2 regions of the Streptomyces sp. SS1-1 genome follow, and region 2 is predicted to be linked to the other one. Evidence: predicted binding sites of a transcription regulator. Region 2 holds the regulator's gene; the other holds the start of a gene.

Region 1 (14,891 bases), 1.0 Mb from region 2:
TCCTTGCGCTCCTCGGGGGCCTCCAGCGCGGCCACGAAGGTCTCCACCAGGAGGACGTGACCGAAGCGGGTGCGGCCGCCGGTGAGCGAGTACGGCCGCACGCGGGCCGGTTTTCGGTCACCTCCGCGCACGGGGAGCTGTGGCCGGTTCCTCGGGGCGTTGCTCATCGGGTGCTCCCTGCCGACGCGGGCTCCAGCGACTTCCGCAGCTCGCTGCGGAGTTCGGGAGTGAGGACGTGGCCGGCCCGGCCGACGAAGAGCGCCATGTGGTAGGCGACGACACTCATGTCGCAGTCCGCGGAGCCGTGCACACCGAGCAGCGAGCCGTCGCTGATGGACATGACGAAGAGGCTGCCCTCCTCCATCGCGACCATCGTGTGCTTCACCCCGCCGAACTCCATGAGGCGGGCCGCGCCGACGGTGAGGCTGCCGATGCCGGAGACGACGGTGGCGAGGTCGGCGGAGGACCCGCGCGGGCCGGAGCGGTCCGTGGGCCTCGCCTCGCGGGCCTCGTCGTTGCGTGCCTGGTCCGAGGAGAGGAGGAGCAGGCCGTCGGAGGAGACGACGGCGACCGACTGGATACCCGGCACCTCCTCGACCAGATTCGTCAACAACCAGTGCAGGTTGCGGGCTTCACTGCTCAGTCCGAAGGTACTGGGCGCGGTCAACTGCTTGCCTCCTCGACTGTGCCCCCCGTGGCTGCTTCGGATTCGGTGCGCGCCTCGGCGGGCGTGGCCGGTGCCTTGTTCTGTCCGGTGCGTTCGGCGATCTCCGCCTCGACGTCGCGGTAGCCGGCCTCGGCTCCCTTGCGGAAGCCGCCGAGCCGGCGGCGCAGGGCCTCGGCGTCGACCGTGCCGCCGCGCCGCGGTGGCGGGGCGGCCGGTGTGGTGATCCTGGGGGTGCGCTTGGGCAGGCCCTTGTCGGTGACGGGCTCCGTGTCCTCGTCGGCCTCTTCCGCCTGTTCCGCCTGTTCCGCCTGCTCGGCCTCGTCACGGGTGCGCTCGTGGGCGTCGGGGCCGATGGCGTACGGGTCGGGCCGCTCGGGCAGCGACTCCTCGGCCGGGGCGGCGGCGGGCTCCGGGATCAGCAGCTCCATCGTCGTCTCGGACGGCGAGGGCTCGGCCGGTGCCTCCTGCGCGGCGGGCGTCTCATCCCCTGTATCGGGCTCGGCGCCCTCGGCCTCGGACGGCGGCTCCGCCTCCTGCCGCTGGACGGCCTTCTCGGCCAGCTCCACCAGCGGGTCGGCGCCCTTCGGCCGGGCCGGCAGGTGGTTGGAGTTGGCCTCGGCGTCGGCGCCCGGCAGGGAGAAGGTGTGGCTGCCGGCGGGGCGCGGCGCGTCCGTGGGGACCGCGGCGGTGGGGGCGGCGGCCAGCAGGCCCGCGGGCAGGACCGCGACGGCCGCGACGCCGCCCTGCTTCTGCTCGCGCAGCTGGACGCGGACGCCGTGCCGGTGGGCGAGACGGGCGACGACGTACAGGCCGAGGCCCAGGCCGTCCTCGCCCTCCTGGTCGTAGGTGGCCTCGGGGTCGAACTCGGCGAGGCGGGAGTTGAGCCGCGTCAGCCGGTCGCCGGCCATGCCGATGCCCTCGTCCTGCACGGAGAGCATGACCTCGCCGCTCTCCAGCAGCCAGCCGGACACCTCGACGGGCAGGTCGGGCGGCGAGAACGAGGTGGCGTTCTCCATGAGTTCGGCGAGCAGGTGGGAGAGGTCGTCGGCGGCGAACCCCGCCACGTGCGCGTGCGGCGGCAGCGCGGCGATGCGGACCCGCTCGTACCGCTCGATCTCGCTGACGGCGGCGCGGACGACGTCGACCAGCGGCACCGGCCCGGCGTGCTGCTGAACGTGCTCGGTGCCGGCCAGCACGAGGAGGTTCTCGCTGTGCCGGCGCATGACGGTGGCGAAGTGGTCGAGCTTGAACAGGGTGGCGAGGCGCTCGGGGTCCTGCTCGCGCTCCTCCAGACCCTCGATCACGCCGAGCTGGCGCTCCACCAGGCCGAGGGTGCGCAGGGCCAGGTTGACGAAGGTGCCGCCGATGCTGTCGCGCAGGCGCTCCAGCTGGGCGGCGGACTCGGCGAGTTCGCCGCGCAGCTTCTCGCGGGCGTCGGCCATCTTCTGGCGCTGCCCGACGAGGTGCTTGCGGTCGGACTCCAGGGTGGCGATGCGCTCGTGCAGGGCGACGGCGCGGGTGTGCAGCGCGTTGACGGAGTCGACGACCTGGGCGAACTCGTCCTTGCGGCCGGTGAACCGCACGGGTTCCTCGGCGGCCGGGTCGGCGGCGCCCGCGAGCCGGGCGGAGCCGAGCCGCAGCACGGCGAGGGGGCGGGTGAGGCTGCGGGCCATGCCGGTGGCGACGCCCACGGCGAGCAGCATCAGCGCGCCGAGGATCGCGATGTGGATCTCCAGCGCGGTGACGTCGTCGTCGCGGAGCTCCTCCAGGGCCTTGGTACGGCGGTCGTAGAGCGCGGACTCCGCGCCGCGCATCGAGTCGACGCGGGCGGACAGGGCGGCCGAGGCACGGCGGGTGTTCGTGGCCAGGTCGCGGTCGGAGAACGTGGGCTGGTCGGTGAGGGCGGCCAGGTAGCGCTCGGCGGTGTCGACCTCGGGGCCGGTGACGGTGGAGTCGTAGGAGGCGCGCGCGGCCGGGGCGGCGGTGTCGCGGAAGCCGGCGAGGGCCGCGTCGGAACGCAGCCGGGCCTGCTGGGCGGCGGTGGTGAGAGCGTCGCGCTGCTTGGCGTCCGCGTCCGAGGCGGTCTTGCGGGTGGTGGCGACCCCGGTGAGCGGGTCGATCACGGTCTGGGTGGTGGTGGGCACGCTCAGCGCGGCGAGCAGCAGTCCGCGGGCGGCGGCGGCCTGCTGTACGGCGGTGTCCAGTTCGGCGAGCGCGTGGGCGCCGGTGCCGGCGCGGGACGGCATCTCCTCGGCCAGCTGCTCGGCGAGCCGGTGCAGTTCGGTGACGGCGCCCGTGTAGGCGGCGTGCGCCTCCAGGGCGCTGCTCTTGCCGGTGAGCGCGGAGCGGCGCAGGGTGGCGACGCCCTCGAGGTCGTCGCGGAGCCCGGCGGGGAGGTCGGTGTCGGCGCGCAGCTCCTCGACCTGCCGGTCGACCCGGGCGCTGCGCTGTTCGCTGGGCGCCTTGGACTTGGGGCGGCCGGCGGCGATGTAGGAGGTGACCTCGTCGCGCTCGTCGGCGAGGGAGTGCGCGAGGGTGAGCGCGTTCTGGGTCTGCTCGGCGAGCGTCACCGTGCTCTGTGTGTCGTGCAGTTGCCCGGAGGCGGCGACGACCGAGGGGACTCCGGCGCCGGCGATGGCGGCGGCCACGACGGCCACGGCCACGATCAGCCGGTTCCGTACGTGGGTCGGGCGTCCCTTGCCCGCCGGGGCGGGGGCGTCGGCGGTGCCGGGGATGGGCTGGTCGCCTCCTGCGGAGGCCGTCTGCTTGCCTGAGCGACGAGGCCGCGTCTTCTGCACCGGTGCTCGCATTCCTGACTCGTGGTACCCATGGGTCCGGATGACGTGTCGTCAACTGGCGTCGACCGTACGTACACCCCTCCCCCAAGCTCGCGACTGGGTTCGCGCCCGGGGTGGCCCTCACCGGTCCCCGACCCTCCCAGTGCGGGTGGGCGACGGCCGCACATCACCTGAGCCGCCACCCGAAGGAGTGAACCCCGGAGGGGAGTTGGCGGGCAAGTTCCCGTGGCGTGTGCGGACGCCGTGCGCGGTGGGCCGGTTGGACGTCTGCGGCGGGCGGTGGCAGTATTCGCCGCCACGCCTTGCCGGAGTCCAGCATTCCTCCCAAATCAGGCGGGTGACCTGCGCGGCCGTGACGATCCGGCGGGAGTCGCGCCCTCCTGGGAGACCTTGTGAAGGGCTCGTGCAGACTGGCCGGATGCGTACCGAGCTAGTTTCGGAGTCGGGCGATCCGGACCGCGCCAACGAGGACTTCGCGAGTGTCGCCCTGCCCGCTTCGGGGCGGGGCGGGGCCCTCGTCGTCCTGGACGGGGTGACGCCGCCGAGGGACGCGACGGGGTGCCGGCACTCCGTCCACTGGTTCACCGCACGCCTGGGCGGGGCGCTGACCGAACTGACCGTTTCCCTCCCCGATGTTCCGCTCGCGGACGTGCTGGGCCGTGCCATCGCCCGTACGGCCGAGGCCCACGCGGGGACCTGTGACCTTTCTCACCCGCGCACGCCGCAGGCAACCGTCGTCCTCGCGCGGTGGTCCACCGGGGCGGTGGAGTACCTCGTGCTGTCCGACTCGGTGCTCCTCGTGGAGTCGCCCGACGGCACGGTGACGGCCCGTCTGGACGACCGGCTGGCCCGGCTGCCGCGTTCGGCACTGGCGACGGACGCCCACATCGACGCGCATCTGCGCAACAGGGAGGGCGGCTTCTTCACGGCGGCCGCGGACCCGGCGGTGGCGGCGCGCGCGGTGACGGGAACGCTGCCGCGCGGCGGGGTACGGACCCTGGCCGCCCTGTCGGACGGCGCGGCCCGCTGGGTGGAGCGCTTCGGGCAGGGCGACTGGGCGGACTGCCTGGCGCTGATCCGGGAGGAGGGCGCGGGGACGCTGGTGGAGCGGGTCCGGGAGCTGGAACGCGCACACGAGGGCCGCGGCAAGCGGCATGACGATGCGTCGGTGGTGTACGTGGAGCTGTGAGGCGGGACCCGCCGGGGGTTGTCGGGTGGGCGGGCTGCCAGGGGTGCGGGGGTGTGTGGGGCCGCCTGGGCGGGAGCGCCGTTCGGGCCCTGCCGTGATCGCGCGGCTTCCGGTGCGCGGGGGTTGTTCGCGCAGTTCCCCGCGCCCCTTCGCCGCCGGGACCGTGAGGCCCCACCAAGCCGTGATGCCGGCCGGACGGGCAGGGCGCGCCCTAGTCCATGCCTCGGTTCAGCTGGTTCAGGAGGCGGGCCAGTTCGGCCACCTCCTCGCGTTGCCAGTGGGAGAGCTGGGCGACGTAGCGTGCCCGGCGGGCCTCGCGGACCTTGGCGACGCGGCGGCGGCCCTCCTCGGTGAGGTGCACCAGCCAGGCCCGGCCGTCCGCCGGGTCCGGTTCGCGGGCGACGAGTCCCAGGTCCTCCAGGGCGCGCAGCTGGCGCGACATGGTGGCCTTGCCGACGCCGATGAACGCGGCGAGTTCGGTGGCGCGCAGTTGCCCGGACTCGTCCAGCCGGACCAGCAGTCCGTACGCCGCCGACTCCAGGTCCGGGTGGACCTCGCGGGCCATCTCGCCCTGCTTGGCGCGGGCCCGCCGGAAGAGAACCGTCAACTCGCGTTCCAGGTCCAGGAACTCGGGCTGGTCCATACCACCGCGGGCAGCCCCGGGTCCGGGCGCCGTCGCGTCGCCGTTGCCGTCTTCGTGCACGTCAGCCCCTGCCTCGTTTTCCCGGCCCTGAAAGTTTCCGCCAACCGGCGTCATCGCCGCAGCTCCTTCAGTATTTCGCAGGCTTAGACCAACGGCAGCCGCCAGGCCCTCTTCCACCAGCCCGGTCCGCTGCCTAGCGTCGTACGGCGGAGCATGACACTGACATGCTCACGCCACACCCGTGCGCGTTCCCCACCATGCGTCACCGAGCCTTCGGAGGCACGCTATGCCCGTGCACAGACCCGAACAGCGCCACCCCCACAGCCCCCATCCGACCGGACTCCTGCTCACCCTCGTCCTCGCCCTGGCCCTGCTCGTCCTGGCCGCCCAGCCGTCGTCCGCGCGGGACGACGCCACCCCGCCACGCGGCTCCGCGTACATGGGCGTCGGCGTCGCCGCCCACGACGGCACCGACGGCTCTCCCGCCGGCACCCTGGCCGCCCAGACGGAGGGCGTGGACGTCTCCAGCCACCAGGGCAACGTCGCCTGGTCCACCCTCTGGTCCAGCGGCGTCAAGTGGGCCTACGTCAAGGCCACCGAGGGGACGTACTACACCAACCCCTACTTCGCCCAGCAGTACAACGGCTCATACAACGTGGGCATGATCCGCGGCGCGTACCACTTCGCGACGCCGGACACCACCAATGGAGCAACCCAGGCGGACTACTTCGTCGACCACGGCGGCGGCTGGTCCCGCGACGGCCGCACCCTGCCCGGTGTCCTCGACATCGAGTGGAACCCGTACGGCGACGCCTGCTACGGCAAGTCCGCGAGCGCGATGGTCACATGGATCCGCGACTTCGCGAACCGCTACAAGGCCCGCACCGGCCGCGACGCCGTCATCTACACGGCGACGAGCTGGTGGAAGCAGTGCACCGGCAACTCCAGCGCCTTCGCCACGGCCAACCCGCTGTGGATCGCCCGGTACGCGACGGCCGTCGGCGAACTGCCCGCCGGCTGGAGCTACCACACGATGTGGCAGTACACGTCGACCGGCCCGACCGTGGGCGACCACGACCGGTTCAACGGCGCGCTCGACCGGGTCGTGGCCCTGGCCAACGGCTGACCTCCCCCGCACGGCGAAGGCCCGGGCCCCCTTCCGGGGACCCGGGCCCCACCCTGTCCGGCGGCGTCCGTCACGCCGCCGCCGGAACCTCCCGGGCCGCGTCGCTGGTGGCCGGCGACAGGGCCAGTTCCAGGACCTGGCGGACGTCGGTCACGGCGTGGACGTCGAGCTTGTCCAGCACCTCGGCCGGGACGTCGTCCAGGTCGGGCTCGTTCCGCTTGGGGATGATCACGGTCGTGACCCCCGCGCGGTGCGCGGCGAGGAGCTTCTGCTTCACCCCGCCGATGGGCAGCACCCGGCCGGTCAGCGAGACCTCACCGGTCATCGCCACGTCCGTGCGGACCAGCCGCCCGGACAGCAGCGAGGCCAGCGCCGTCGTCATCGTGATGCCCGCGCTCGGGCCGTCCTTCGGCACCGCGCCCGCCGGGAAGTGGATGTGCACGCCCCGGTCCTTCAGGTCGGCGACGGGCAGCTCCAGCTCGGCGCCGTGGCTGCGCAGGAAGCTCAGCGCGATCTGGGCGCTCTCCTTCATCACGTCACCCAGCTGGCCGGTCAGCGTCAGACCCGCCGCGCCCGTCTCCGGGTCGGCCAGCGACGCCTCGACGAACAGGACGTCACCGCCCGCGCCGGTCACCGCGAGTCCGGTCGCCACGCCCGGCACCGCCGTACGGCGCTCGGCCGGGTCCTGCGCCGACTCGGGCACGTGGTGCGGCCGGCCGATCAGCCCGCGCAGCTCGCCCTCGGTGACGGTGAACGGCAGCTCCCGCTCGCCCAGTTCGTGCTGGGCCGCCACCTTGCGCAGCAGCCGCGCGATGGACCGCTCCAGGGTGCGCACGCCCGCCTCACGCGTGTACTCGCCGGCGAGCTTGCGCAGCGCGCCCTCGTCGAGGGTGACCTCGTCCGCGTTCAGTCCCGCCCGCTCCAGCTGGCGCGGGAGCAGGTGGTCGCGGGCGATGACGACCTTCTCGTCCTCGGTGTAGCCGTCGAGGCGGACCAGCTCCATACGGTCGAGCAGGGCCTCCGGGATGGCCTCCAGGACGTTGGCCGTGGCCAGGAACACCACGTCGGACAGGTCGAGCTCGACCTCCAGGTAGTGGTCCCGGAAGGTGTGGTTCTGCGCCGGGTCCAGGACCTCCAGGAGGGCCGCCGCGGGGTCCCCGCGGAAGTCGGAGCCCACCTTGTCGATCTCGTCGAGCAGGACCACCGGGTTCATCGACCCGGCCTCTTTGATCGCCCGCACGATCCGTCCGGGCAGCGCCCCGACGTACGTACGGCGGTGACCGCGGATCTCGGCCTCGTCGCGCACACCGCCGAGGGCGACGCGCACGAACTTGCGGCCCATCGCGTGGGCGACGGACTCGCCCAGCGAGGTCTTGCCGACGCCGGGCGGGCCGACGAGGGCCAGCACGGCACCGCCGCGCCGTCCGCCGACAACACCGAGCCCGCGCTCACCGCGCCGCTTGCGGACCGCCAGGTACTCGGTGATCCGCTCCTTCACGTCGTCCAGACCGGCGTGCTCGGCGTCCAGCACGTCCTTCGCGCCCTGGATGTCGTAGGCGTCCTCGGTGCGCTCGTTCCACGGCAGCTCCAGGACGGTGTCCAGCCAGGTGCGGATCCAGGAGCCCTCGGGCGACTGGTCGGAGGACCGCTCCAGCTTGTCGACCTCCTTGAGGGCGGCCTCGCGGACCTTCTCCGGCAGGTCGGCCGCCTCGACGCGGGCGCGGTAGTCGTCGGACTCCTCGCCGTCCTGCTCGCCGTTCAGCTCGCGCAGCTCCTTGCGGACGGCCTCCAGCTGGCGGCGGAGCAGGAACTCGCGCTGCTGCTTGTCGACGCCCTCCTGGACGTCCTTGGCGATGGTCTCGGCCACGTCCTGCTCGGCGAGGTGGTCGCGCAGCTGCTGCGTGGCGAGCTTCAGCCGGGCCACCGGGTCGGCGGTCTCCAGCAGCTCGACCTTCTGCTCGGTGGTCAGGAAGGGCGAGTACCCGGAGTTGTCGGCGAGCTGCGAGACGTCGTCGATGGCCTGCACCCGGTCCACGACCTGCCAGGCGCCGCGCTTGCGCAGCCAGGCGGTGGCGAGGGCCTTGTACTCCTTCACCAGCTCCGCCACCTGTCCGGGCAGCGGCTCGGGCACGCTCTGGTCGACCGGCGTGCCCTCGACCCACAGCGCCGCACCCGGCCCGGTGGTGCCGGCACCGATGCGCACCCGGCCGCGGCCGCGGATCAGGGCACCGGGGTCACCGTCGGCCAGCCGGCCGACCTGCTCCACGGTGCCGAGCACCCCGGTGCTCGCGTAGGTGCCGTCGATACGCGGCACGAGCAGCACCCGGGGCTTGCCGGGCGTGGACCGCGCGGCGGCCTGGGCGGCCTCCACGGCGGCGCGCACGTCGGCGTCGTTCAAGTCCAGGGGGACCACCATCCCGGGCAGCACGACCTCGTCGTCGAGCGGCAGCACGGGCAGGGTGAGCGATGTGGACGTCGAAGCCATGATCTCCCCTTAGGCAGTCAAGTTGAGTTACGCCGACTCAATGCTTGACGGCCCTTGATTGTTCCCGGCCCGCCGACGCGTTCGCTGACAGCGATCGGCCGGGAACCCGGGGTGCCGGAACCGCCCGGTGTGCAAGGGAGCCGCAGAACTGCCACGGCTATTCCGGCAGCCCCCGGCCGCCGCCGGACTGGCAGGATGGGCCGATGCCCACTTCGTACGACACCCCTGTAGTCCTGGACCGTCGCGAAGGCCCCCACGGGGAGGTGGTGCTGCGGCGGCACGGTGATCTGCTCCAGATCATCGCCAACGGCTGCTTCCTGATGGACACGTCCGACGGCCGCTCGGAGCGGCTGCTGGTCGACGCCGCGCTGGACGCGCTGGGCGACCGTTCACGGCCGCACATCCTGATCGGCGGGCTCGGCGTCGGGTTCTCGCTCGCACACGCGGCGGCCGACCCCCGGCCAGGGAGGATCACCGTCGCGGAGCGCGAGCGCGCGATCATCGACTGGCATCTCGGCGGGCCGCTCTCCGGTCTCTCGGCGGCGGCGCTCGCGGACCCGCGGACGTCGATCCTGGAGACCGACCTCGTCACTCATGTGTATGAGACATCCGCCACGTACGACGCGCTCTGCCTCGACATCGACAACGGGCCCGGCTGGACCGTCACCGAGGACAACGAAGGCCTGTATTCGCCAGGCGGACTGGCCGCGTGCGCAAGGGCGTTGACACCGGGCGGGGTACTGGCCGTATGGTCCGCGCAGCCCTCTCCGGAATTCGAAGAAACCTTGCGCAATGCCGGATTCCAGCAGGTGCGTACCGAAGAGATCCCCGTTGCCCGGGGCGTTCCGGACGTCGTGCACCTCGCCGTCCGACCTGGATAGCCCTGGCACGGTGACTCCCCGTACTCTGCTTTCCTGACGCGGATCATTCAAGCGTCAATCGCAAGCATGCGCAGGCACAGCCAGTAAGCGGGATCACCCCACGGATTCCGGAAAGCAACTTTGGGGCGGGCGATGGAGCAGACACACACCTCCCACAACGGCACGGCGGCGACCCCCGGCGCACAGCGCCGGGTCCTGGTGGTCGAGGACGATCCGACCATCGTGGACGCCATCGCGGCCCGTCTGCGCGCCGAGGGATTCCTCGTGCAGACCGCGGGAGACGGCCCGGCGGCCGTCGACACGGCCGAGGCCTGGCAGCCCGACCTGCTGATCCTCGACATCATGCTGCCGGGCTTCGACGGTCTGGAGGTCTGCCGCCGGGTGCAGGCCCAGCGGCCGGTGCCGGTGATGATGCTGACCGCGCGCGACGACGAGACCGACATGCTGGTCGGGCTCGGTGTCGGCGCCGACGACTACATGACCAAGCCGTTCTCCATGCGGGAGCTGGCGGCCCGTGTGCACGTGCTGTTGCGCCGCGTCGAGCGCGCCGCCCTCGCGGCCACCACGCCGCGCTCGGGCATCCTGCGCCTCGGCGAGCTGGAGATCGACCACGCGCAGCGGCGCGTGCGGGTGCGCAGCGAGGACGTGCACCTCACGCCGACCGAGTTCGATCTGCTGGTGTGCCTGGCGAACACCCCGCGCGCGGTCCTCTCGCGCGAGCAGCTGCTCGCCGAGGTCTGGGACTGGGCGGACGCCTCCGGCACCCGGACCGTCGACAGCCACATCAAGGCGCTGCGGCGGAAGATCGGGGCCGAGCGCATCCGCACGGTGCACGGCGTGGGCTACGCCCTGGAGACGCCGACGCCATGAGCGACGGTCCGGCCGCGCGGAGAGGCCCCGGGGAGCCCTGGGGCGGCGTTCGTCCGTTCTCGATCAAGACCAAGCTGGGCGCGCTCGTCGTCATCGCGGTCCTGATCACCACCGGACTGTCGATGATCGCGGTGCGCACCCAGACGGAGCTGCGCTTCATCACGGTCTTCTCGATGATCGCCACCCTGCTCATCACGCAGTTCGTGGCGCACTCGCTCACCGATCCGCTGGACGAGATGAACACGGTGGCCCGGTCGATCTCCCAGGGCGACTACACGCGCCGGGTCAGTGAGAGCCGCCGTGACGAGCTGGGCGACCTGGCCGGGACGATCAACCTCATGGCCGACGAGCTGGAGGCCCAGGACCAGCAGCGCAAGGAGCTGGTCGCGAACGTCTCGCACGAGTTGCGCACCCCGATCGCGGGCCTGCGCGCGGTCCTGGAGAACGTGGTCGACGGCATCGCCGAGGCGGACCCGGAGACGATGCGCACGGCACTGAAGCAGACCGAGCGCCTGGGCCGGCTCGTGGAGACGCTGCTCGACCTGTCCCGCCTGGACAACGGCGTCGTCCCGCTGCGGATGCGCCGCTTCGAGGTGTGGCCGTATCTGTCCGGGGTGCTGAAGGAGGCCAACATGGTCGCCTCCGCGCGCGCGGGCATGACCTCGGGCTCCGGCAGCCACACCCGTACCGACGTGCATCTGCACCTCGACGTGTCGCCGCCGGAGCTGACCGCGCACGCCGACCCCGAGCGCATCCACCAGGTCGTCGCCAACCTGATCGACAACGCGATCAAGCACAGCCCGCCGCACGGCCGGGTCACGGTCAAGGCGCGCCGCGGGCCGCACCCGGAGTCGCTGGAGCTGGAGGTCCTGGACGAGGGGCCGGGCATCCCGCGCTCGGACTGGCACCGGGTCTTCGAGCGCTTCAACCGGGGCGCGGTGAGCCGGCCGCACGGGCCGGGCAGCGACGGCGGCACGGGTCTGGGGCTCGCGATCGCGCGCTGGGCGGTGGATCTGCACGGCGGCCGGATCGGCGTGGCGGAATCGGATCGGGGTTGCCGGATTCTTGTCACACTTCCAGGGCAGCCGTCCGTACAAAGTTGACGTAAAGTTCGAAGCGGAGCGCCAAGATCCACACGCGTCGTGCCTGACAGGCCGTGTGATCAGGTACAGACCTGCGCCGTCGCAGCGTCAGCTCGCGGCCGCGCCATCCCATTTGCGGGCCGCTGAAGCGGAACCACGCTTGTTTCCCGCCAATTCTGAGCCCGAAACACGCTTCGCGATGTGACTTACACGACGATGACCATGCCCGGCCTGACCTTCCCGCTCGGGGAGGCGTAGCCTTGATTCCCGCTGTCCATCACCTTGTGAAGCGGAAGAGGGCGGTTCTCGCCGTGTCGCCACAGTCCCCCAGTAACGCATCGAGCATCTCGACCGACGCGGACCAAGCGGGCAAGAACCCCGCTGCCGCGTTCGGAGCCAACGAGTGGCTCGTCGACGAGATCTATCAGCAGTACCTCCAGGACCCGAATTCGGTAGACCGCGCCTGGTGGGACTTCTTCGCCGACTACAAGCCGGGGGCTGCCGCCGCCCCGGCTGCGGCGGGTACCGCGGCCGCGGGGGCCGCGGAGACCACCGCTCCCGCCGCCGCGCCGGTCCCGGCTCCCGCCCCGGCCTCGAAGCCGGCTCCGGCCAAGGCCGCCGCGCCTGCCGCGCCCGCCGCTCCGGCGGCTCCGGCGGCGAAGCCCGCTCCGGCCACCAAGCCGGCCCAGCCGAAGAAGGCCGAGCCCGCCGCCGCCTCCGCGGACGGCCCCGAGTTCGTCACGCTGCGCGGCCCCTCCGCCGCCGTCGCGAAGAACATGAACGCCTCGCTGGAGCTGCCGACCGCCACCTCGGTCCGCGCGGTCCCGGTGAAGCTGCTGTTCGACAACCGCATCGTCATCAACAACCACCTCAAGCGGGCCCGGGGCGGGAAGATCTCCTTCACGCACCTGATCGGCTACGCGATGGTGCAGGCCATCAAGGCCATGCCGTCGATGAACTACTCCTTCGCGGAGAAGGACGGCAAGCCCACCCTGGTCAAGCCGGAGCACATCAACCTCGGTCTCGCCATCGACCTGGTCAAGCCCAACGGCGACCGCCAGCTCGTCGTCGCGGCGATCAAGAAGGCCGAGACGCTGAACTTCTTCGAGTTCTGGCAGGCCTACGAGGACATCGTCCGTCGCGCCCGCGACAACAAGCTGACGATGGACGACTTCACCGGTGTCACGGTCTCCCTGACCAACCCCGGCGGCCTCGGCACCGTGCACTCCGTGCCGCGTCTGATGCCCGGCCAGTCGGTGATCATGGGCGTCGGCTCCATGGACTACCCGGCGGAGTTCCAGGGCACCTCCCAGGACACCCTGAACAAGCTCGGCATCTCCAAGGTCATGACGCTCACGTCGACCTACGACCACCGGGTCATCCAGGGCGCCGCCTCCGGCGAGTTCCTGCGCCAGGTCGCGAACCTGCTGCTCGGCGAGAACGGCTTCTACGACGACATCTTCGAGGCCCTGCGCATCCCCTACGAGCCGGTCCGCTGGCTCAAGGACATCGACGCCAGCCACGACGACGACGTCACCAAGGCCGCCCGGGTCTTCGAGCTGATCCACTCCTACCGGGTCCGCGGCCACGTCATGGCCGACACCGACCCGCTGGAGTACCGCCAGCGCAAGCACCCCGACCTGGACATCACCGAGCACGGCCTCACCCTGTGGGACCTGGAGCGCGAGTTCGCCGTCGGCGGCTTCTCCGGCAAGTCCCTGATGAAGCTGCGCGACATCCTCGGCGTGCTCCGCGACTCGTACTGCCGCACCACCGGCATCGAGTTCATGCACATCCAGGACCCCAAGCAGCGCAAGTGGATCCAGGACCGCATCGAGCGCCCGCACACCAAGCCGGAGCGCGAGGAGCAGCTGCGCATCCTGCGCCGGCTGAACGCGGCGGAGGCCTTCGAGACCTTCCTGCAGACCAAGTACGTCGGCCAGAAGCGCTTCTCCCTGGAGGGCGGCGAGTCCGTCATCCCGCTGCTGGACGCGGTCATCGACTCGGCGGCCGAGTCCCGCCTGGACGAGGTCGTCATCGGCATGGCCCACCGCGGCCGGCTGAACGTCCTGGCCAACATCGTCGGCAAGTCGTACGCGCAGATCTTCCGTGAGTTCGAGGGCAACCTCGACCCGAAGTCGATGCACGGCTCCGGCGACGTGAAGTACCACCTGGGCGCCGAGGGCACCTTCACCGGCCTGGACGGCGAGCAGATCAAGGTCTCGCTCACCGCCAACCCCTCCCACCTGGAGGCGGTCGACCCGGTCCTGGAGGGCGTCGCCCGCGCCAAGCAGGACATCATCAACAAGGGCGGCACGGACTTCACCGTCCTGCCGATCGCCCTGCACGGCGACGCGGCCTTCGCGGGCCAGGGTGTCGTGGCCGAGACCCTGAACATGTCGCAGCTGCGCGGCTACCGCACCGGCGGCACCGTGCACGTGGTGATCAACAACCAGGTCGGCTTCACCGCGGCCCCCGAGTCCTCGCGCTCCTCCATGTACGCGACGGACGTGGCCCGCATGATCGAGGCCCCGATCTTCCACGTGAACGGCGACGACCCCGAGGCCGTCGTCCGCGTCGCGCGGCTCGCCTTCGAGTTCCGTCAGGCGTTCAACAAGGACGTCGTGATCGACCTCATCTGCTACCGCCGCCGCGGTCACAACGAGTCGGACAACCCGGCCTTCACCCAGCCGCTGATGTACGACCTGATCGACAAGAAGCGCTCGGTGCGCAAGCTCTACACCGAGTCCCTGATCGGTCGCGGCGACATCACCCTGGAAGAGGCCGAGCAGGCACTGCAGGACTACCAGGGGCAGCTGGAGAAGGTCTTCACGGAGGTCCGCGAGGCCACCTCGCAGCCGTCGACGGCCGCGCCCTCGGACCCGCAGGCCGAGTTCCCGGTCGCCGTGAACACCGCGGTCTCCGCGGAGGTCGTCAAGCGGATCGCCGAGTCCCAGGTCAACATCCCCGACCACATCACCGTCCACCCGCGTCTGCTGCCGCAGCTGCAGCGCCGGGCGTCGATGGTCGAGGACGGCACGATCGACTGGGGCATGGGCGAGACCCTCGCGGTCGGCTCCCTGCTGCTGGAGGGCGTCCCGGTCCGGCTCGCCGGCCAGGACTCGCAGCGCGGCACCTTCGGCCAGCGTC
Region 2 (14,891 bases):
GCTTCTTCGCGTCCGCGTCGGCGTTGCGGTAGACGACCTTGCCCTGACGGCTGGTGAGGCTCTCGACCTTCTCCTTGATGATGGGGTAGTCGAACTTGTCGTAACGCGTGTTCGCGGTCTCCGGCAGCAGCAGGCCCACGGTGATGTCGTTGCCCTTGGTCGGGCTCGCCTCGCTGCTGTCCCCTGTGACCCCCAGTCCGCCGCACGCGCCCAGCGCGAGCGTCATCGTGGAAGCGGCGGCCACGGCGGTGGCGGTACGGCGCAGAGAGCGCAAGGGACGCATAGGGAAGCTCACTTCTGGTGCCTTCGGGACACGGGCGCGCCATTGCGCCCCAATGTCTGAAAAGACAACGCGCCGACGCCCCCCAGCGTCAAGCGGAACCACTTAACGAGTGCGCAACACTACGCTCCGTCGATCATGTAAAGACATTGCGGAACTTCGCAGATCACCAGTTACACCCCCTCCACCGAACCTCACGCGGGGACCCGGCGGACGGCGTAGCGGAATTCGTACAACCAACCCCGTTCGTGATGAGTCCTGTTCGAGACGGCTCGCACCGCCGTCCCGTACTCGACCAGAGGATCGAATGAACTCAGCCAGACGCGCGACCACCGCCGCCGCGACGGCGGTCGCGCTCGCCACCGCGGGCACCCTGCTCACCACGGTCACCCCCGCGTCGGCCGCGGTGTCCTGCACCTCGCCGGTCTTCAAGCGCCAGTTCTTCGCGAACACCACGTTCTCCGGGACACCGAAGAAGACCGACTGCGACACCGCCATCGACCAGAGCTGGTCCGGCGCCCCCGCCTCCGGACTCCCCAAGGACAACTTCGGCGTCCGCTGGAGCGTCACCCGCGACTTCGGCTCGGGCGGCCCCTTCACCCTCACCGCCTCCGCCCTCGACGGCATCCGCGTGTACCTCGACGGCACCCGCAAGATCGACCTGTGGAAGAACACCTCCACCACGGTCTCCAAGACGCTCAACGTCACGATCCCGTCGGGCAAGCACACCCTGCGCGTCGACTACGTCAACTGGACCGGCAACGCCAAGGTGAAGTTCGCCTACACCCCCCGCACCACCGCCACGGTCGACAAGACCAAACCCCTCGCCCCCACCGGCGCCAAGGCCGCCTACGACACCACCACCGGCAAGGCCAGACTCACCTGGACCCCCAACAAGGAGATGGACCTCGCCGGCTACCGCGTCTACCGCCGCCTCAAGGGCGCCTCGTTCGGCACCACGCCCCTCGCGACGACCACCTCCACGTCGTACACGGACACCACCCTCCCGAAGACGGGCGCGACGTACTACTACGAGATCCGCGCCAAGGACAAGGCGGGCAACACCGGCACAGGCACGACGGACCAGCCGGTGACGACGCTCGACCGGACCGCACCCGCCGCGCCCACCGGGCTGACCACCGCGTCCCAGGAGAACGGCCTGCGGGTCGGCTGGAAGGCCGCCGCCGAGGCCACGTCGTACCGGGTCTACCGGTCCGCGAGCGCCGACGGCACGTACACCCGGGTCGGCACCACCGCCCAGGTCTCCTACGTCGACACCACCGCTGTCGAGGGCACCACGTACCACTACCGGGTCACGTCGCTGGACGCCGCCGGCAACGAGTCGGCCCGCTCCTCCTCCGTCAGCGGCCGGCGCCGCGACGAGACCCCGCCGTCGCTGGTCACCGGCGTCACCGTCACGCCGACCGAGTACGGCTTCGAGGTGCGCTGGGACGCCAACCCCACCCCCGACCTGCGAAGCTACGTCGTGCGCCGGGGCGAACTCTGGGGCGACGAGGAGGAGCAGGTGTGCTCCCTCTACCCGGGGTACTACGTGTCCGCCGACACGACGTCGTACGCCTACACCACGCTCCCGGACGGCGAGGAGTCCTGCTTCATCGTCGACGCGGTCGACGACGCCGGCAACTCCGCCTTCCAGTGGACCGGTGACGCCCAGATCGTGGTGGCGACGGAACTGGACACCACGCCGTCCGTCGAGACGCCGGAAGGCTCCCCTCTCACCCTTGAGGCGGCGGGCGCCGAGGGCGACGAGGGCAACCGGCTCAGCTGGCACGGCCTCGGCGAGGACGCCCCCGAGCAGGCGGCCGGCTACCGCATCTACCGCTGGAACCGCGGCACCTCGGCCTACGAGCGGATCGACGTCGCCGCGCCTGGCGCCACGGAGTACGTCGACACCGGTGCCGCGCGCGGCACCACGTCCTACTACTGGGTCACCGCTGTCGCCGCCGACGGCACGGAGTCCGTCCCCACGGGCGACTACGCCATCACGGCCCCCGCCCAGTGACCGCTCGAGAACGGACCGAACGGAACCCATGAACCCAGCCAGACGCGCGACAGCGGTGACCGCCACCGCCGTCGTGCTCTCCACCGCCGGTGGTCTGCTCACCGCCCTCGCCGCGCCCGCGTCGGCCGCGGTGTCCTGCACCTCGCCGGTCTTCAAGCGCCAGTTCTTCGCGAACACCACGTTCTCCGGGACACCGAAGAAGACCGACTGCGACACCGCCATCGACCAGAGCTGGTCCGGCGCCCCCGCCTCCGGACTCCCCAAGGACAACTTCGGCGTCCGCTGGAGCGTCACCCGCGACTTCGGCTCCGGCGGCCCCTTCACCCTCACCGCCTCCGCCCTCGACGGCATCCGCGTGTACCTCGACGGCACCCGCAAGATCGACCTGTGGAAGAACACCTCCACCACGGTCTCCAAGACGCTCAACGTCACGATCCCGTCGGGCAAGCACACCCTGCGCGTCGACTACGTCAACTGGACCGGCAACGCCAAGGTGAAGTTCACCTACACCCCCCGCACCACCGCCACCGTCGACAAGACCAAACCCCTCGCCCCCACCGGCGCGAAAGCCGCCTACGACACCACCACCGGCAAGGCCAAGCTCACCTGGACCCCCAACAAGGAGATGGACCTCGCCGGCTACCGCGTCTACCGCCGCCTCAAGGGGAGCAGCAGCTGGAAGAAGCTGACGACCACCAAGGCGACCACGTACACCGACGTCCCGCCGGCCACCGGCGAGTCGTACTACTACGAGATCCGCGCCGCGGACAAGGCGGGCAACGAGGGCACGGGCACGACGGACCAGCTCGTCACCACACCGGACCGGACCGCGCCCGCCGTCCCCACGGGGCTCGCCGCGACCGACAGTCAGCCCGGCGTCCGGCTCACCTGGAAGACGGTCCCCGGGGCCACCCGGTACGTCGTCCATCGGCGCTGGGACGACGACGGCGGCGACAACCCGGTCGTGCAGGTCGCGAAGGTGACGTCCACGTCCTGGGTCGACTCCACGGTCAAGGAGAACCTGTACTACAGCTACTGGGTCTCGGCCGTGGACGCGGCCGGCAACACGTCCGCGAAGTCGGCCGGCGCGTACGTGGCGCGCGACGACTGGGCGCCCTCCGCGCCCGTGGCCGTCGAGGCGAACCCGACGGCGGGCAGCGGCATCACCGTGACGTGGAAGGCGTCCAGTGCGCCCGTCGCCTCCGACCTGTCGACGTTCCGCATCTACCGCGACGGCAGGCTCGTCGACGAGGTCGGCCCCCGGCAGACGTCGTACACCGACACGAACGTGCGGCACAGCCGCTCGTACGTGTACACCGTGACCGCCGTGGACAGACAGGAACAGGAGTCCGCCGCCTCGGCGCCGGCCACGGCCGTCGCCCCGGCGACCGGTCTGGCCCCGGCCGCCGTCAGCGGGCTGCGGGGCGCCATGGACGGCTACGACATCGTCCTGCGGTGGCAGGCGAACACCGAGCAGGACGTCTCCGCCTACGTCGTCTACCGCGGGGAGTTCGTCGACGGCACCTGGGTGTACGCGGAGTGGGACAAGGTCATTCCGAGGCGGGGCGAGGACGAGGCGCTGTCCTACTCCCACGAGGTCTGGGACCCGACGGGCCAGGACGTCCGCTGGGCCGTGGTCGCCCGGGACCGCGCCGGCAACTCCCTCTTCACCGACGGCGGTGCGTTCTCGTACGTCACCGTCACCGAGCCCGTCACCGGACCTCCCGACGAGTGATGCCGTAGCGCACACGAAGGGGCCCGGAGACAGATCTCCGGGCCCCTTTCGCGTGCTGTGCGGGTGTCCTAGTCCTTCGCCCGCTTCGGGCGCCAGACGACCAGCGCGCTGGTCTGCTGGACCTCCTGGTACGGGACCAGGTCGCGGCGGTACGAGGCGTGGACCGCCGCCTCGCGCTGCTGCATCGCCGCCGCCGCTCCGTCCAGGGCCGCCTGCAGTTCGGCGACGCGGGTCTGGAGCGCGGCGACCTGGTTCTCCAGTTCGATGATGCGCTTGATGCCGGCCAGGTTGATGCCCTCGTCCTGCGACAACTGCTGCACCTGGCGGAGCAGTTCGATGTCGCGGGCCGAGTAGCGCCGGCCCCGCCCGGGCGTGCGGTCCGGGGAGACCAGGCCGAGGCGGTCGTACTGACGGAGGGTCTGCGGGTGCAGGCCGGACAGCTGGGCCGCCACCGAGATGACATAGACCGGGGTCTCCTCGGTCAGTTCATACGGGTTGCGCCGACGACCGTCCATCTGACTCATGCTCCCTTCGCGGCCTGGAACAGCTCCGCCCGCGGGTCCTCACCCGCGGTCGCCTCGCGATACGCCTCCAGCGCTTCACGAGCCTTCCCCGTCACGTCCTTCGGGACACTCACCTCGACGGTGACCAGGAGGTCCCCGCGGGTGCCGTCCTTGCGCACCGCGCCCTTGCCCCGCGCCCGCATGGTGCGGCCGTTGGGCGTGCCCGGCGGCAGCTTCAGGGTCACGGCGGGGCCGCCCAGGGTCGGGACCCTGACCTCCCCGCCGAGCGCCGCCTCCGCGAAGGTCACGGGGACGGTCACCGTCAGGTTGTCGTCCTTGCGCCCGAAGACCGGGTGCGCGTCGACGTGGACGGTGACGTACAGGTCACCGGCGGGGCCGCCCCGCTCGCCGGGCGCGCCCTTGCCGCGCAGCCGGATGCGCTGCCCGTCGGACACTCCGGCGGGGATGCGCACCTGCATCGTCCGGGACGACTTGGCCCGGCCGCTGCCCTTGCACTCGGCGCAGGGGTGCTCGGCGATGAGGCCGCGGCCCTTGCAGTCCGGGCACGGGTCGGTCAGCGAGAAGCCGCCGCCCGATCCGCGGGCCACCTGGCCGGTGCCGACACAGGTCGGGCACACGCGCGGGGTGCCGTTCTTGTCGCCGGTGCCCGCGCACGCCTTGCACGGCGACTGGGAGGACATCCGCAGGGGGACCGTCGCCCCCTCGATCGCCTCGGTGAAGCTGAGGCTGACCTCGGTGTCGATGTCCTGGCCGCGCCGCGGCTGGGTCCGGGTCGTGCCCGTGCCGCCGCGGTTGAACAGACCTCCGAAGACGTCACCCAGTCCACCGCCGAAACCGCCGGCTCCGGCCTGGCCGCCCTGGGTGCCTCCGAAGAGGTCGCCCAGGTCGAAGTTGAAGGAGCCGCCCGCGCCGCCCGGACCGGGGCGGAAACCGCCGTTGCCGAACAGGGCGCGGGCCTCGTCGTACTCCTTGCGCTTCTTGGGGTCGCCGAGGACGTCGTTCGCCTCGGAGATCTCCTTGAACCGCTCCTCCGCCTTGGCGTTGCCCTTGTTGGCGTCCGGGTGGAACTCGCGGGCGAGCTTCCGGTACGCCTTCTTGATCTCGGCCTCGGTGGCGTCCTTGGGGACGCCGAGGACCTTGTAGTAGTCCTTCTCGATGAAGTCCTTCGTGCTCATCCTCGACGTCCCTCCTTCCTCATCGGTTCAACGTCAGCCCTCGTCCGGGCCACCGCTCTCCTTGTCGTCGGCCGCCTCGGCGGACTCCTCCTTGGCGGCCTGCGCGCCCGGCTGGGGCTCGGCGACGGCCACCCGCGCGGGGCGGATGGTGCGTTCGCCGATGCGATACCCCGGCTGGAGGATCGCGACGCAGGTCGTCTCGGTGACGTCCGGCGCGTAGCTGTGCATCAGCGCCTCGTGGATCGTCGGGTCGAAGGGCTCGCCCTCCTTGCCGAACTGCTGGAGGCCCATCTTCGCCGCGACGGTCTCCAGCGACTCCGCGACGGACTTGAATCCGCCGACGAGTTCGCCGTGCTCCCGCGCGCGGCCGATGTCGTCCAGTACCGGAAGGAGCTCGGTCAGGAGGTTCGCGACGGCGATCTCCTTGACCGTGATCCGGTCCCGCTCCACACGGCGGCGGTAGTTCTGGTACTCGGCCTGGAGGCGCTGGAGGTCCGCGGTGCGCTCGCCGAGCGCGGTGCGCACCTGGTCCAGCTGGGCCACCAGGCCCGGGTCTGCGTGTCCGTCCCCGGCCGGGGCCGTCCCCTCGCTGTTCGGCGAGGGCGCGGCCTTCGGCTCGGCGTCGTCAGGGGTGGCGCCGGAGGGGACGTCGGGCTTCTCCTCGAAGCCCGGGGTCTCCTCCGTCATTACGCCGCACCGTCCTTACGCTCGTCGTCCACGATCTCGGCGTCGACCACGTCGTCGTCGGCGGCCTTGGCGCCACCGGCCTCGGCACCCTCGGCGCCGGCTCCGGCGGCCTGGGCGTCGGCGTACATGGCCTGGCCGACCTTCTGGGAGACCGCGGCGACCTTCTCGGTGGCCGTGCGGATCTGCGCGGTGTCCTCGCCCTTGAGCGCGGCCTTCAGCTCCTCGACGGCGGACTCGACCTCGGTCTTGACCTCGGCCGGGACCTTGTCCTCGTTGTCCTTGAGGAACTTCTCCGTCTGGTAGACGAGCTGCTCGCCCTGGTTGCGGGTCTCGGCGGCCTCGCGGCGGGCGTGGTCCTCCTCCGCGTACTTCTCGGCCTCTTCGCGCATCCGGTTGACCTCGTCCTTCGGCAGCGAGGAGCCGCCGGTGACGGTCATCTTCTGCTCCTTGCCCGTGCCCAGGTCCTTGGCGGTCACGTGCATGATGCCGTTGGCGTCGATGTCGAAGGACACCTCGATCTGCGGGACGCCGCGGGGCGCCGGCGGCAGACCGGTCAGCTCGAACATCCCGAGCTTCTTGTTGTACGCCGCGATCTCGCGCTCGCCCTGGTAGACCTGGATCTGCACGGACGGCTGGTTGTCCTCGGCCGTCGTGAAGATCTCGGACCGCTTGGTCGGGATCGTGGTGTTGCGCTCGATGAGCTTGGTCATGATGCCGCCCTTGGTCTCGATGCCGAGGGACAGCGGGGTCACGTCGAGGAGCAGGACGTCCTTGACCTCACCCTTGAGGACACCGGCCTGGAGCGAGGCGCCGATGGCGACGACCTCGTCCGGGTTCACGCCCTTGTTGGCCTCCTTGCCGCCGGTCAGCTCCTTGACGAGCTCGGCGACGGCGGGCATACGGGTGGAGCCACCGACGAGGACGACGTGGTCGATCTCGTTGATGGAGACGCCGGCGTCCTTCATGACGTTGAAGAACGGGGTCTTGCAGCGCTCCAGCAGGTCGGCCGTCAGCTGCTGGAACTGAGCCCGGGTGAGCTTCTCGTCCAGGTGCAGCGGGCCTTCGGCGGAGGCGGTGATGTAGGGCAGGTTGATCGAGGTCTCGGTGGACGAGGACAGCTCGATCTTGGCCTTCTCCGCCGCCTCGCGCAGGCGCTGGAGGGCCATCTTGTCCTTGGACAGGTCCACGCCGTGACCGGACTGGAACTGCTTGACCAGGTAGTCGACGACACGCTGGTCCCAGTCGTCACCACCGAGGTGGTTGTCACCGTTGGTGGCCTTCACCTCGACGACGCCGTCGCCGATCTCCAGGAGGGACACGTCGAAGGTGCCGCCACCGAGGTCGAAGACGAGGATCGTCTGGTCGTCCTTGTCGAGCCCGTACGCGAGCGCGGCCGCGGTGGGCTCGTTGACGATGCGCAGGACGTTCAGACCGGCGATCTCGCCGGCCTCCTTCGTCGCCTGGCGCTCCGAGTCGTTGAAGTAGGCCGGGACGGTGATGACCGCGTCCGTGACCTTCTCGCCCAGGTAGGACTCCGCGTCACGCTTCAGCTTCTGGAGGATGAAGGCGGAGATCTGCTGCGGGTTGAACGGCTTCCCGTCGAGCTCCATCTTCCAGTCGGTGCCCATGTGACGCTTCACGGACCGGATGGTCCGGTCCACGTTCGTGACCGCCTGGCGCTTGGCCACCTCGCCGACCAGCACCTCGCCGTTCTTGGCGAAGGCGACGACGGACGGCGTGGTCCTGGCACCCTCGGCGTTGGTGATGACGGTGGGCTCGCCGCCCTCCAGAACGCTGACGACGGAGTTAGTCGTGCCCAGGTCGATGCCGACCGCACGTGCCATGGTTGATTCCTCCAGCTGACTTGAGTGGAACGGACTCAAGTGTGCATGACGGCTCGCGACGGGTCAACAGAGCTGAGTCGACCTGGCTCAAGTCTTATCCGTTCCTTACACGCAACTGCGCGCTCACCTGCGACGATGCCATACGCCGGGACACACGGACGGAGTCCTGCTCCGGTACGCGCGGTTGACGCCTGGGGCCGTAGGGCTTGATGTGCAGCAGGCCGAGGACGACGAGCGCGGAGCCCGCCGCCACCCACCACACCGCCGCCCCGCCGAGCCGCCCCAGGTGCACCAGGACGCCGACGACCACCCCGGGCAGCGCGGCGGCGCCCAGCGCGACGGTCGTGCCCTGCGGGGTGAGGCCGGCCCGCCGCAGCCGGTGCGCCAGATGGTCCGGCGCGCCCCGCAGCAGCGGCCGTCCGGCCAGCCGCCGGGAGACGGCGACCAGGGCCACGTCGGTGACGGCGAGCGCGGAGAGGGCGTAGAGGACCCCGGCGCTGACGGCCGGGTCGTGCCCGGCCCGGGTCGTCACCAGCGACGCGGCCAGCACGAACCCGACGAACAGCGAGCCGGTCGCGCCGAGCCCGATCCGCGCGGGATGCCAGTTCGGCAGCAGGAAACCGGTGAGGGCGGCGGCCAGCACGCTCAGCAGCACCGCCAGCTCGTCCATGACCTCGGCCGCCGCGCAGACGCCCACCCCGAAGGCGGTGAGCACGCCGACCGTGCCGGCCAGGGCGTCCGCGTGGTCCAGCGCCTTGAAGGCGACGGCGACCAGGACGATCCAGGCGACGGCGGGCACCGCGAGCAGGAACCCGATGTCGCGGTACGGCACCACGCAGGCCGCCGCGACGGCCGTACCGCCGACCAGGAACCGCGCCTTGACCCGCCGCACGTCGGCGACGAGCCCGAGCAGGGCGACGGCGCCCGCGGCGACCAGCAGCCGCATGATCTCGGAGCCCAGCGGGGCGTACCCGGTCCACTCGCCGGCGGCGGCGACCAGGCAGGTCACCAGGGCGACCGCCACCCCGCCGAGCAGGGGCAGCGGGCGCTGGCGGCGCCGGTCGAGAATGCCGAACCGCAGAGCGGGCAGACGGAGCAGCGCCGCCAGCAGGGCGGTGACCAGCAGGGCGGTGGTGGCGGCGGTGATCCCGTAGAGCACGGAGTCAGGTTAGTGCCGTATATACCATTTCGGGATGAATAACACGATCGGTTCTTAAGGCAAGCCTCAGCGACCCAGATCACCTCACCCCTGACTACAGTGCGACGGAGGATGCGGGTAGTCTCAGAGGACTGCATAAGTTACCGCTTAGTAATGTCGCCAGTCATGTCGAGGGACCCCCTCGAACCACCCCCTCGCAGGCCCGAGGAGCCCCGAAATGCAACTCGCCGCGATCATCGTGTCGCTGGTGCTGACCGTGGTCGGCGTTGCGCTGCTCGCACGCGCCATCGGCCAGTTCGTCCGGTACTTCAAGCTCGGCCAGCCGGTGCCGGCCGGCAGCCGCACCGACAACCCCTACGCGCGCAGCGTCACGCTCGTGAAGGAGTTCCTCGGTCACACCCGGATGAACCGCTGGGGCATCGTCGGCATCGCCCACTGGTTCGTCGCGGTCGGCTTCCTGACGCTGCCGCCCACCCTCGCCCAGGCGTTCGGGCAGCTCTTCCAGGCCGACTGGACGCTGCCGGTCATCGGTGAGTTCCTGCCGTTCGAGATGTACATCGAGTTCATCGGCCTGATGACGATCCTCGGCATCGCCGTGCTCATCGTGATCCGGCTGCTGAGCCTGCCGTCCCGTCCGGGCCGCAAGTCCCGCTTCGCCGGCTCCAAGGCGGGCCAGGCGTACTTCGTCGAGTACGTCATCCTCACCATCGGCCTCGCCATCTACGTCCTGCGGGGCCTGGAGGGCGCGCTCCACCACGTCGACGGCTACGAGGCCGGGTACTTCGCCTCGTACCCGCTGGTGCTCGCCTTCAAGGGCCTGAGCGTCACCACGCTGCAGAACCTCGTCTACTTCGTCGCGATGATCAAGATCGGCACGTCCTTCGTGTGGATGATCGTCGTCTCGCTGAACACCAACATGGGTGTCGCCTGGCACCGCTTCCTGGCGTTCCCGAACATCTGGTTCAAGCGCAACGCCACCGGCGAGACCGCGCTCGGCGCCCTGCCCGCGATGACGTCCGGCGGCAAGCCGATCGACTTCGCCGACCCCGGCGAGGACGACGTCTTCGGCGTCTCCCAGGTCGAGCAGTTCTCCTGGAAGGGCCTGCTGGACTTCTCCACCTGCACCGAGTGCGGCCGCTGCCAGTCGCAGTGCCCCGCCTGGAACACCGGCAAGCCGCTCTCCCCGAAGCTGCTGATCATGTCGCTGCGCGACCACGCGCACGCCAAGGCGCCCTACCTGCTCGCGGGTGGCGGCAAGACCATGGAGGGCGAGGAGAAGGCCTCCGAGGAGCAGCTGAAGGACGTCCCCGCGGCCGCCCTCGCGGAGGCCGAGCGCCCGCTGATCGGCACCGCCGAGGAGAACGGCGTCATCGACCCGGACGTCCTGTGGTCCTGCACCACCTGCGGCGCCTGCGTCGAGCAGTGCCCGGTCGACATCGAGCACATCGACCACATCGTCGACATGCGCCGCTACCAGGTGATGATCGAGTCCGCGTTCCCGTCCGAGGCGGGCACGATGCTCAAGAACCTGGAGAAGAAGGGCAACCCCTGGGGCCTGGCGAAGAAGCAGCGCCTGGAGTGGCTCAAGGAGGTCGACTTCGAGGTCCCGGTCGTCGGCAAGGACATCGAGGACCTCACCGAGGTCGAGTACCTGTACTGGGTCGGCTGCGCCGGCGCCCTGGAGGACCGCGCCAAGAAGACCACCAAGGCCTTCGCGGAACTGCTGCACATGGCGGGCGTCAAGTTCGCGATCATGGGCGGCGACGAGAAGTGCACCGGTGACTCCGCCCGCCGCCTCGGCAACGAGCCCCTGTTCCAGGAGCTCGGCATGGAGAACGTCATGGCGCTGAACATGGCGTTCGGCGAGGAGATGGACGACGAGGGCAACGTGACGCCCGAGTCGAAGAAGCCGAGGTCGGCGAAGAAGATCGTCGCCACCTGCCCGCACTGCCTCAACACGATCGGCAACGAGTACCCGCAGATCGGCGGCGACTACGAGGTCATCCACCACACCCAGCTGCTCCAGCACCTGGTGGACGAGGGCAAGTTGATCCCGGTCACCCCGGTCGAGGGCATCATCACCTACCACGACCCGTGCTACCTGGGCCGGCACAACAAGATCTACACGCCGCCGCGCGAGATCATCGCCAGCGTCCCCGGTCTGCGCAACGAGGAGATGCACCGCCACAAGGAGCGCGGCTTCTGCTGCGGCGCCGGTGGTGCCCGGATGTGGATGGAGGAGCGGATCGGCAAGCGCATCAACAACGAGCGCGTCGACGAGGCCCTCTCCACCAACCCGGACATCGTCTCCACCGCGTGCCCGTTCTGCCTCGTCATGCTGACCGACTCGGTCAACGGCAAGAAGAACGACGGCAAGGCCAAGGAGTCCATCCAGGTCGTCGACGTCGCCCAGCTGCTGCTGGAGTCGGTCAAGACGCCCGTGACGGACGACGAGCCGCCCGCGGGCGAGGCCGGCGCCGAGAACGAGCCGGAGCCGGCCCCGGCGAAGTAGCCGCTTCCCGAGCCGCATGGCGAAGCCCCCTGTCCCGTAACGGGACAGGGGGCTTCGTCGTGCGTCGGAAGGAAGGGGCGCAGGCCGCCCCCGGGGACCCCGGTCAGCAGGCGTACGGACAGCCGCGGCAGCCGTACCGGCCCGACGGCCTGGTTCCGGGACCCCCGGCGGCGGCCTACGGCTTCGGCTGCTTCGGGGCGCCCACGGCGTCGGCGGCGTGCCGGGGGCCGGGGCGGGACGAGAACTGCCCGATGAGCTCACGGAAGCAGACCAGGGCGGTGATCGGCGGGATCCCCACGACCACCATCGCGAGCAGCGAGTGCGCCGACTGCCCGATGCACAGCGCCACGGCGGTGCCGGAGGCGATCAGCATGACGGCCCAGGACTTGCGGGCGGTCCGGCGCTGGACCGACGCCCGCAGGATGGACAGCCCCGCCAGCAGCCACGGCCCGTAGACGGTCAGCGGCCACCAGTGGGCCAGCTTCGGCGCCACCACGAGCAGCGCGATCGTCCGCAGCTGGTCGTACGAGTACGAGATGGACCAGGTGAGCATCGTCACCGCGCACAGGGTGATGAGGACGACCAGGATCGAGACGGTGAGGACCTTCGGGTTCTTGGTGAGCGAGTGCGCGCCCGGCTGGGGCCGCTTGCGGTGCACCGGGCGGGGCGACGGCCGGCGGTCGGCCTCCTGGCGGGGCGGGACGGGGTCCGGGGCGCGGGCGGCGCTCAGCATCTGGGCCAGCTCCTCGTCCAGATCCCAGGCCTCCGGCGACATGCCCCCGTCCGGCGGCTGCCAGAGGTTCTGCATATCGAGCTGCTGCGTGTAATGAGGCGGCTCGCCCACCGGCTCGTACTCGGTCCTCATTTTCTACGACCCCTCCCCTTCGCGTGCCGCTCGCAGATATTCACGCTCCATCCGGCCGATGGTTCTCAGGAAGTCGTCGAGCAGATCAGAGCAATAGGTGATGCTCTCCGCTGTGATCTGATCAGCTGCCTGACGCGAACGACGCGCGCACTCCTCAGCTGCGTGTTTTTCCTGCCAAGTCACGCCCACCTAACGAGCGCCGCGCGGGGCAGGACATCTGGCATTCGGGGGAATATGCGTCAACGGTGATGATATGGAATATCCCATGACCGCCGCCGCCCGATGACATTCCGAAAATGTGCTCCGGCACTTTTCCTTTGCGGATCTTGGCCGAATTCCACACACCACGGGCGGCGGCGAGGACCGCCGCTATCCGACGCGTCCGGTGGCGGAGCCGAAGCCCAGCCAGGTGTGGCGGTTGCCCCACCAGCACCAGCCGACCTTCGGGGCGTCCTTGCGTTCCCGGCCGTCGCGGCCCGTGCCGTTGCTGATCCAGACGGCCGGGGTGCGGGCGTCGAAGGAGCCGTCGGCCCTGCGCAGCCGCGAGCCGATCGTCATGAAGCAGTGGCCGCGCTCCAGGGCCGCGGGCTGCTGGATCACCCAGTGCAGTCCCTCGGTGAGGGTCAGCGGCGTACGGCCCTTCCCGGTGAGCTCGGGCAGGGCCTCCTCGGGGCTCCAGTCGGCGAGATGATCACCCCGGTCCACGCCGGTGACGAGGTGGAACGGCCCCTCGGGCAGCTCGACGCCCACGGGGGCGAAGTCGTCGACGTCGGGCATGTCGACGACCACGAACCCGGGCTTGCCGCGATGGCGCAGCAGCGGCGCGAGCGCGGAGGCCGGGACCCGGTCGGGGTGGACGGTGAGCAGGGCGCCGGGATGCGCGTCCGCGGCCCGCTCGGCGTAGGCCCGCAGCGCGGCGGCCGGGGTCCCGGCGAGGTCGTGCACACCGAGCTCGATCAGGCGCTCGGCCTGCGCGGCGAGCGGGGGAAGGGCGGTGACGGCGGCGGACGAGGTGTCAGGCACGGCTCTCCTTCGGGTGCGCTGCGGGGGGCCTGGGGTCAACGAAGGCTCCCGCACCGGCGTTCCCAGGTGCGCAGGGCCGTGCGCGACTCGGGCGTATTCAAGCCACATCCACCCATCCCGCCACCCCGTCCGGGCGCAGGGCTGTCGCCGCTTCTCGAACGCGTGCATCATTACCCAGTTGTTGTCCCTGGTAGTGACGAGGTGAGCGGTGCGCGCGCGACGAAGCGGGAAGTGTACGGCGGCCCTGACCGGCACCCTCGCCACGCTCACGGCCCTGGCCCTGACGGCCTGCGGCCCCACCGCCCACGACGACACGAAGGCCGAGCCCACCCCGCTCCGGGTCGCCGACGCCCCCGCCAAGCTGCCGATCCCGCACGGCAAGGGGAGCGAGGTCCCCGACGACTTCAACGGGGACGGGCACCGCGACCTCGTCCTCAACGACCTGGCGAAGGCGCAGGCGCACACGGACGACGCCGGCATCGGCATCGTCTACGGCAGCGCCCGCGGACTCACGCCCGGCGCCCGGCAGTTGCTGGACCCCCGGCGGCACGCGGCCGCCACCGACGGCCGGCAGCCCGCCGTCTTCGACGCCGAGGCGACCTGCGACCTCGACGACGACGGCTTCACCGACCTGGTGGTCTCCACCGACCCGCCCTTCGACGGCCAGGGCCGGCCGCCGGTCCCGCTCCAGATCCTCTTCGGCTCGCCCGGCGGCCTCACCGGCAAGGGCGTCAAGCTGACCGTCCCGGACGCGGCCCGCTACGGCAACGACTGGCCGGACCAGCCCGTGTGCGGCGACTTCGACGGTGACGGCGCCCAGGACCTGGTGGTGCACGCCTCGGACGGGCGGCTGAGCTTCCTGCGCGGCCCGTTCGACCGCACGGGCGCCCCGCACGCGGCCGGCGCCCCCGTCCCCTCGCCGGGCAACCTGCCCACCGGGCCGGCCGCCGACGTCGACGGCGACGGGTACGACGACCTCGTGGTCCGCACGGCGGAGAACTCCGGCACCTCGGCCGTCGTCCTCGGCGGCCCGGACGGCCCGACCCGCACCGGGGTCACCCTGC

What was found. The regulator HspR, encoded in region 2, represses chaperone genes until heat shock. The targets are predictions, from matches to a motif close to TTGAGNNNNNNNNNCTCAA.
Region 1: a site for HspR is predicted at 8,931-8,949, ahead of lon (endopeptidase La). Genes of this name have one in related genera too.

Annotation. Positions count from the first base shown of each region.
Region 1 covers NZ_WBXN01000004.1:4,831,358-4,846,248, reverse strand. Annotated here, with positions in the region: gene F8R89_RS23750 (DUF742 domain-containing protein) at 1-167, opposite strand, end outside; gene F8R89_RS23745 (roadblock/LC7 domain-containing protein) at 164-667, opposite strand; gene F8R89_RS23740 (nitrate- and nitrite sensing domain-containing protein) at 664-3,465, opposite strand; gene F8R89_RS23735 (protein phosphatase 2C domain-containing protein) at 3,884-4,654, shown strand; gene F8R89_RS23730 (MarR family winged helix-turn-helix transcriptional regulator) at 4,866-5,357, opposite strand; gene F8R89_RS23725 (lysozyme) at 5,584-6,423, shown strand; gene lon (endopeptidase La) at 6,494-8,908, opposite strand; gene F8R89_RS23715 (spermidine synthase) at 9,112-9,789, shown strand; gene F8R89_RS23710 (response regulator transcription factor) at 9,922-10,659, shown strand; gene F8R89_RS23705 (sensor histidine kinase) at 10,656-11,762, shown strand; gene F8R89_RS23700 (multifunctional oxoglutarate decarboxylase/oxoglutarate dehydrogenase thiamine pyrophosphate-binding subunit/dihydrolipoyllysine-residue succinyltransferase subunit) at 12,053-14,891, shown strand, end outside.
Region 2 covers NZ_WBXN01000004.1:3,832,769-3,847,659, reverse strand. Annotated here, with positions in the region: gene F8R89_RS18980 (sugar ABC transporter substrate-binding protein) at 1-283, opposite strand, end outside; gene F8R89_RS18975 (PA14 domain-containing protein) at 588-2,303, shown strand; gene F8R89_RS18970 (PA14 domain-containing protein) at 2,332-4,038, shown strand; gene F8R89_RS18965 (heat shock protein transcriptional repressor HspR) at 4,107-4,553, opposite strand; gene dnaJ (molecular chaperone DnaJ) at 4,559-5,737, opposite strand; gene grpE (nucleotide exchange factor GrpE) at 5,771-6,424, opposite strand; gene dnaK (molecular chaperone DnaK) at 6,424-8,268, opposite strand; gene F8R89_RS18945 (MraY family glycosyltransferase) at 8,363-9,427, opposite strand; gene F8R89_RS18940 ((Fe-S)-binding protein) at 9,645-11,939, shown strand; gene F8R89_RS18935 (DUF2637 domain-containing protein) at 12,115-12,804, opposite strand; gene F8R89_RS18930 (DUF5701 family protein) at 13,174-13,827, opposite strand; gene F8R89_RS18925 (FG-GAP repeat domain-containing protein) at 14,036-14,891, shown strand, end outside.